2 regions of the Streptomyces sp. NPDC058637 genome follow, and region 1 is predicted to be linked to the other one. Evidence: predicted binding sites of a transcription regulator. Region 1 holds the regulator's gene; the other holds the start of a gene.
What was found. The regulator HrcA, encoded in region 1, represses chaperone genes, less so after heat shock. The targets are predictions, from matches to a motif close to TTNGCACTCNGNNNNNCNGAGTGCNAA.

Region 1 (3,329 bases):
CCGAAGGTGAAGGAGACCACGGGGACGGGGTCCTCCAGGAGGATCGCGACCTTGGCCTCGTAGCCGTCGTCGCCGCTGGAGTCGGGGTCGCCGAGCGGGGTCTCGTACCAGGACGTCTCACCGGCGAGCTGATGGCGGTAGACCTCCACCGCGCTCGGGTCGGCGAGCAGCGGCTGCGGCATGAAGAGGTTGACGCCGAAGGGCCGGCCGGTCAGGCGGCGCAGCTGCTTGATCTCGTGGTACATCCCGTCCGCCGTCTTGTAGCCGGCGGCCAGGAAGCCGAGCCCTCCGGCGTCGGCGACGGCCCCGACCAGCTGCGGGGAGGAGACACCGCCCGCCATCGGGGCCTGCACGATCGGATACCGGCAGAGATCGGTCAGCGCCAAGGACATGACGGCATCGTGCCACGTCCCGTGCGGGGCGCCGAATCAGCCGATCCGGCCGTCGAGGGGCGGGTCGCCGCACCACCGCACCGCCCGCCGGTACGGAACCGGCGGGCGGTGCGGTGTGGACGTCGTGCGGGGTTCAGCGGCCGTTGAAGGCGTCCTTCAGCCGGGAGAACAGGCCCTGCTGGCCCGGCTGGAACTGGCCGGTGGGCCGCTCCTCGCCGCGCAGCTTGGACAGCTCCCGCAGGAGGCGCTCCTGCTCGGGATCCATCTTCGTCGGGGTCATGACCTCGACGTGGACGATCAGGTCACCGCGCCCACCGCCGCGCAGATGCGTGATGCCGCGCCCGTGCAGCGGGACCGACTGGCCGGACTGGGTGCCGGGCCTGATGTCGATCTCCTCCAGCCCGTCCAGTGTCTCCAGCGGCACCTGGGTGCCGAGCGCGCCGGCCGTCATCGGGATCGTGACGGTGCAGTGCAGGTCGTCGCCCCGCCGTTGGAACACCGCGTGCGCCAACTCGTGGATCTCGACGTACAGATCGCCGGCCGGGCCGCCGCCGGGGCCGACCTCTCCCTCGCCCGCGAGCTGGATGCGGGTGCCGTTGTCGACACCTGCGGGGATCTTCACGGTGAGGGTGCGCCGCGAGCGGATGCGGCCGTCGCCGGCGCACTCGGGGCAGGGGGTCGGCACGACGGTGCCGAAGCCCTGGCACTGCGGGCAGGGCCGCGAGGTCATGACCTGTCCGAGGAAGGACCGGGTGACCTGGGAGACCTCGCCGCGGCCGCGGCACATGTCACAGGTCTGCGCGGAGGTGCCGGGTGCGGCGCCCTCGCCACTGCAGGTCGTACAGACGACCGCCGTGTCGACCTGGATGTCCTTGGTCGTGCCGAAGGCCGCCTCGTTGAGGTCGATCTCCAGCCGGATCATGGCGTCCTGGCCGCGCCGGGTCCGCGAACGGGGCCCGCGTTGGGCGGCGTTGCCGAAGAACGCGTCCATGATGTCGCTGAAGTTGCCGAAGCCGCCGGCTCCGAAACCGCCCGCGCCGCCACCGCCGGAGGCGGACAGCGGGTCGCCGCCGAGGTCGTAGACCTGCTTCTTCTGCGGGTCCGACAGCACCTCGTAGGCGGCGTTGATCTCCTTGAACCGCTCCTGGGTCTTCGGGTCCGGGTTGACATCCGGGTGCAGCTCGCGTGCGAGCCTGCGGAATGCCTTCTTGATCTCGTCCTGAGATGCGTCGCGGCGCACGCCGAGTACGGCGTAGTAGTCCGTGGCCACTTACGACTCCGCCAGGATCTGTCCGACGTAACGTGCCACTGCGCGTACCGCTCCCATCGTTCCGGGGTAGTCCATGCGGGTCGGTCCGACCACGCCGAGTTTGGCGACTGCCTCGTCGCCCGAACCGTAGCCGACCGCGACGACGGACGTGGAGTTGAGGCCCTCGTGGGCGTTCTCGTGCCCGATCCGTACGGTCATGCCTGAGTCCGTGGCCTCACCGAGCAGCTTCAGCAGGACGACCTGTTCCTCCAGTGCTTCCAGCACCGGTCGGATCATCACAGGGAAGTCGTGCCCGAAGCGGGTGAGGTTGGAGGTGCCGCCGATCATCAGCCGCTCCTCCGTCTCTTCGACCAGAGTTTCGAGAAGGACGGAGAGCACCGTCGAGACGGTTCCCCGGTCCTCGTTCTCGAAGGATTCCGGCAGGTCCTGCACCAGTTGCGGAACGTCCGCGAAGCGGCGTCCGACGACCCGGCTGTTGAGCCGGGCCCGCAGATCGGCGAGAGAGGTCTCGCCGAACGGGGCGGGGCAGTCGATCATACGCTGTTCGACCCGGCCCGTATCCGTGATCAGTACGAGCATCAGACGGGCCGGAGCGAGCGAGAGCAGTTCCACGTGCCGCACCGTGGAACGGGTCAGCGAGGGGTACTGCACGACGGCGACCTGCCGGGTCAGCTGCGCGAGCAGCCGGACCGTGCGGCCCACGACGTCGTCGAGGTCGACCGCGCCGTCGAGGAAATTCTGGATGGCCCGGCGCTCCGGCGACGACAGGGGCTTGACGCCCGCGAGCTTGTCGACGAAGAGCCGGTATCCCTTGTCCGTCGGGATACGCCCCGCACTGGTGTGCGGCTGGGCGATGAAGCCCTCGTCCTCCAGCACCGCCATGTCGTTGCGGACGGTGGCCGGGGAGACCCCGAGCCTGTGCCGCTCCGTGAGCGCCTTGGAGCCGACGGGCTCCTCGGTGCCGACATAGTCCTGGACGATGGCGCGCAGCACTTCGAGTCTGCGTTCGCTGAGCATCGCGCACACCTCCAGCTGTGGTTCTCCGGTGTCTGCCTGGCACTCTGTGTGTTCGAGTGCCAGCAATCCCCCCGGTCAGTGTACGGGGGCGGGGTGGGGCGGGGGCAAGGGCGACCGGCCATGCCGTCGCGGGACCGCGCAGGTCGTTGCCGATAGCGTCACCGTATGGACGTCTCTTGGGAAGACCTCGGCTGGGAGCGGTTGGGCAACGGTACGGGACGCCGACGCCTTCCCGTCTGGGACGCGACCGCCGCGCTGGTGGCCGGGGCGGACGGCGTGCTGCTCTACGACACCGGTTCGACGCTCCGCGAGGGGGCCGCGCTGAGGACGCAGGCGGAGGCCCTGTTCGGCCGCAGGGTGACGCATATCGCACTGAGCCACCCCCATTTCGACCATGTGCTGGGCACCGCCGCGTTCGCCGGGGCGGAGGTCTACGGGGCGGTCGGCACGGCCGGTCTGCTGGGGCGGCACGGGGCGGCGGGGCTGCGCGCGGACGCGATGCGGCACGGGATGAGCGAGGAGGACGCCACGGCGGCGACGGACGTGCTCGTGGCGCCGCACCACCAGGTGAGCGGGGAGTGGACGCTCGACCTGGGCGGTGGCCTCCAGGTGCTGCTGGCCAACGTGGGTCCCGGGCACACCGGCCACGA
Region 2 (3,329 bases), on a different contig from region 1:
GGCACCGACACGGATCACGCACACGCCGCCGGCCAGCTTCGCGAGGCGCTCCTGGAGCTTCTCACGGTCCCAGTCGGAGTCCGTGGACTCGATCTCGGCCTTGATCTGGTTGACGCGGCCCTTGACGTCGGCGGAGTCGCCGCCGCCGTCGACGATGGTCGTGTCGTCCTTGGAGACGGTGACGCGGCGGGCGGTGCCCAGCACGTCGAGACCGGCGCCGTCGAGCTTGAGGCCGACCTCTTCGGCGATGACGGTCGCACCGGTGAGGGTGGCGATGTCACCGAGCATGGCCTTGCGGCGGTCACCGAAGCCCGGGGCCTTCACCGCGACGGCGTTGAAGGTGCCACGGATCTTGTTGACGACGAGGGTGGAGAGCGCCTCGCCCTCGACGTCCTCGGCGATGATCAGGAGCGGCTTGGAGGCGCCGGCCTGGATGACCTTCTCCAGCAGCGGGAGCAGCTCCTGGATGGAGCCGATCTTGCCCTGGTGGATCAGGATGTACGGGTCGTCGAGGACGGCCTCCATACGCTCCTGGTCGGTCACCATGTACGGGGAGAGGTAGCCCTTGTCGAAGGCCATGCCCTCGGTGAACTCGAGGTCCAGACCGAAGGTGTTGGACTCCTCGACGGTGATGACACCGTCCTTGCCGACCTTGTCCATCGCGTCCGCGATGAGCTCGCCGACCTGGCTGTCCTGCGCGGAGAGCGCGGCCACGGCGGCGATGTCGGACTTGTCGTCGATCGGGCGGGCGGTCGCGAGGAGCTCCTCGGACACGGCCTTCACGGCGGCGTCGATGCCCTTCTTCAGGGCGGCCGGGGACGCGCCCGCGGCGACGTTGCGCAGACCCTCGCGGACGAGTGCCTGGGCGAGCACGGTGGCGGTGGTGGTGCCGTCACCCGCTACGTCGTTGGTCTTGGTCGCCACCTCCTTCACCAGCTGCGCACCGAGGTTCTCGAACGGGTCGTCGAGCTCGACCTCGCGCGCGATGGTGACACCGTCGTTGGTGATGGTGGGGGCGCCGAACTTCTTGTCGATGACGACGTTGCGGCCCTTCGGACCGATCGTCACCTTCACCGTGTCGGCAAGCTTGTTGACGCCGCGCTCAAGGGCGCGACGGGCGTCCTCGTCGAACTTCAGGATCTTCGCCATGGGCTGATCTGTCCTCTCAAACGAACTGCGCCCCTCGCCGCCCGGCTAGTTATTTCGCAGGGGGCCAGGGGCGCAGAACAGAAGCAAACGTGGGTGAACTACTTCTCGACGATCGCGAGAACGTCGCGCGCCGAGAGGACGAGGTACTCCTCGCCGTTGTACTTCACCTCGGTGCCGCCGTACTTGCTGTACAGAACGACATCGCCGGTCTTGACGTCGAGCGGAAGGCGCTCGCCGTTCTCGAAGCGGCCCGGGCCCACGGCCAGGACGACGCCCTCCTGGGGCTTCTCCTTGGCGGTGTCCGGAATAACCAGGCCGGAAGCCGTGGTCTGCTCGGCGTCGAGCGGCTGGACCACAATGCGGTCCTCGAGCGGCTTGATCGCAACCTTGGAGCTGGTGGTCGACACGATCCGGTCTCCCCCTTCGGAGATCTCACGGGGTTTAACAGTCTGTGGGTGGCGACCAGGTCGATCCGTCGTCGCGGGTGCCGGACCTGCCGTGTCGCACAGTGGTGCTGGCACTCTCCAGTGGGGAGTGCCAGCACTGAGACTATGGCCGCGATTAGCACTCGGTCAAGCCGAGTGCCAATTCACCACCCCCGCGTGGCGCCCCGGGACCGGCGTACGCCCGGACAGCGCGGGAGAGGGCCGCGGTGTTCCGGGCGCGGCCGGCTCTCAGACGTAGTCCTCCAGCTTGGCCACGGCGTACCCCTTGTCCGTGATCGTCTTCATGACGCGGCGGACCATGTCGGTCATGGATCCCTTCCATTCCCCGGGTCCGCGGAAGTGGGTGAGGATGATGTCGCCAGGGTGCAGGTCCCGGTCCCACTCGCGCCACTCCATGTGGTCGGGGAACGCCTCGGCCGCCCACAGCGGTACGGCCTCGATGCCGCAGGACTTGGCGATGCGCAGGGTGTCGCCGTTGTAGTTGCCGAACGGCGGCCTGAAGAGCGTGGGCCGCTTCCCGAAGTACTTCTCGATCTTGTCCTGCTCGCCGCAGATCTCCCGCCGCTGGTCGGCCTCGGAGAGCCCGGGCAGATAGCGGTGGTTGAGGGTGTGGTTGCTGAGGGTGACGCCGCGCGCCTGCATGTCCTTGAAGTAGCCGTAGTCGTCGCTGACCACGTAGTCGCTGAGGAAGGCGCTGTACGGGATGTCCAGCTCAGTCATCATCCTCAGCAGTTCGGGGTCCTTCTCCGCGCCGTCGTCCATCGTCAGGAAGACGATCCGTTCCTCGGTCGGGACGGTGGTGAAGACCGGGGGCAGCGCGTCCCCGCCCTCGACCTCGAACCCCTCGCGGGTGGTGATGCGCGGCTTCCGCGCGGGCGGCGGCGGGGCCGTCAGCGGGACCTTCGCCAGCCCCCACTTCTTCGCCGCGGCCACCCGCGCGGCCTGCTGCCGTTTCAGCCGCTCGGCGCGGGCCTCCGCCGCCCTGGCCGCGTCGGCGGCTGCCGCCCCGGGACGGCCGACGGCCGGCCGGTCCCGCTGCCCCTGGCCCGCCCCACCGCCGTCCGCCCCTTCGGCGCATGCGGAGGCGAGGGCGGCGACCAGCAGGGCCGCCAGAACCGAGCGGACCGGCTTGTGCCGCTTCATGGCGGATTTTTCGTTTTGTCGTACTGGCTGCATGGCGCCGCATCCTGCCAGCCGGTCGGCGGCCCTCCGCCCCGACACCTCCGGCGGGCCCGGCACGTCCCCCGGCTGGCTCACAATGGACCGGTGAACGCCCACCTCCCTGCGGACCCAGCAGACCCTTCCGACCCGCTCGCCGCATTCGCCGCCCTGCGTACCCCCGAGGGCGCGGCGCTGCTGGCGGAGCTGCGCGACCATGACCCCGCCCAGGAGCTGGCCACGGCGACGCGGCTGCGGCGCACGCACTCGGCCGGACTGGTGTCGGCGGCGCTCGGCCAGGCGCGGCTGCGGCAGCGCGCGGTGGCGAAGTTCGGGGCGGCGGACGCGTACCGCATGTTCTTCACCCCGAACGGCGTGGAGCAGGCGACCCGGACCTCGGTCGCCGCCTACCGCGCCGAGCGGTTCGCCGGACTCGGCGTACGGAGCGTGGCCGACCTGTGCTGCGGGATCGGTGGCGACGCGATCGCGCTGGCCAGGGCGGGCATCTCGGTGCTGGCCGTGGACCGCGACCCGCTGACCGCCGAGGTCGCCCGCGCCAACGCCGCGGCCCTGGGC

Region 2: the regulator HrcA is predicted to act here: its motif matches at 1,711-1,737, upstream of groES (co-chaperone GroES).

What each region holds. Positions count from the first base shown of each region.
Region 1 covers NZ_JBHXRD010000001.1:335,900-339,228, forward strand. The annotation lists gene ACFWVP_RS01605 (nitronate monooxygenase) at 1-392, opposite strand, end outside; gene dnaJ (molecular chaperone DnaJ) at 526-1,662, opposite strand; gene hrcA (heat-inducible transcriptional repressor HrcA) at 1,663-2,679, opposite strand; gene ACFWVP_RS01620 (MBL fold metallo-hydrolase) at 2,845-3,329, shown strand, end outside.
Region 2 covers NZ_JBHXRD010000005.1:159,021-162,349, reverse strand. The annotation lists gene groL (chaperonin GroEL) at 1-1,149, opposite strand, end outside; gene groES (co-chaperone GroES) at 1,248-1,556, opposite strand; gene ACFWVP_RS06985 (polysaccharide deacetylase family protein) at 1,824-2,771, opposite strand; gene ACFWVP_RS06980 (methyltransferase domain-containing protein) at 2,862-3,329, shown strand, end outside.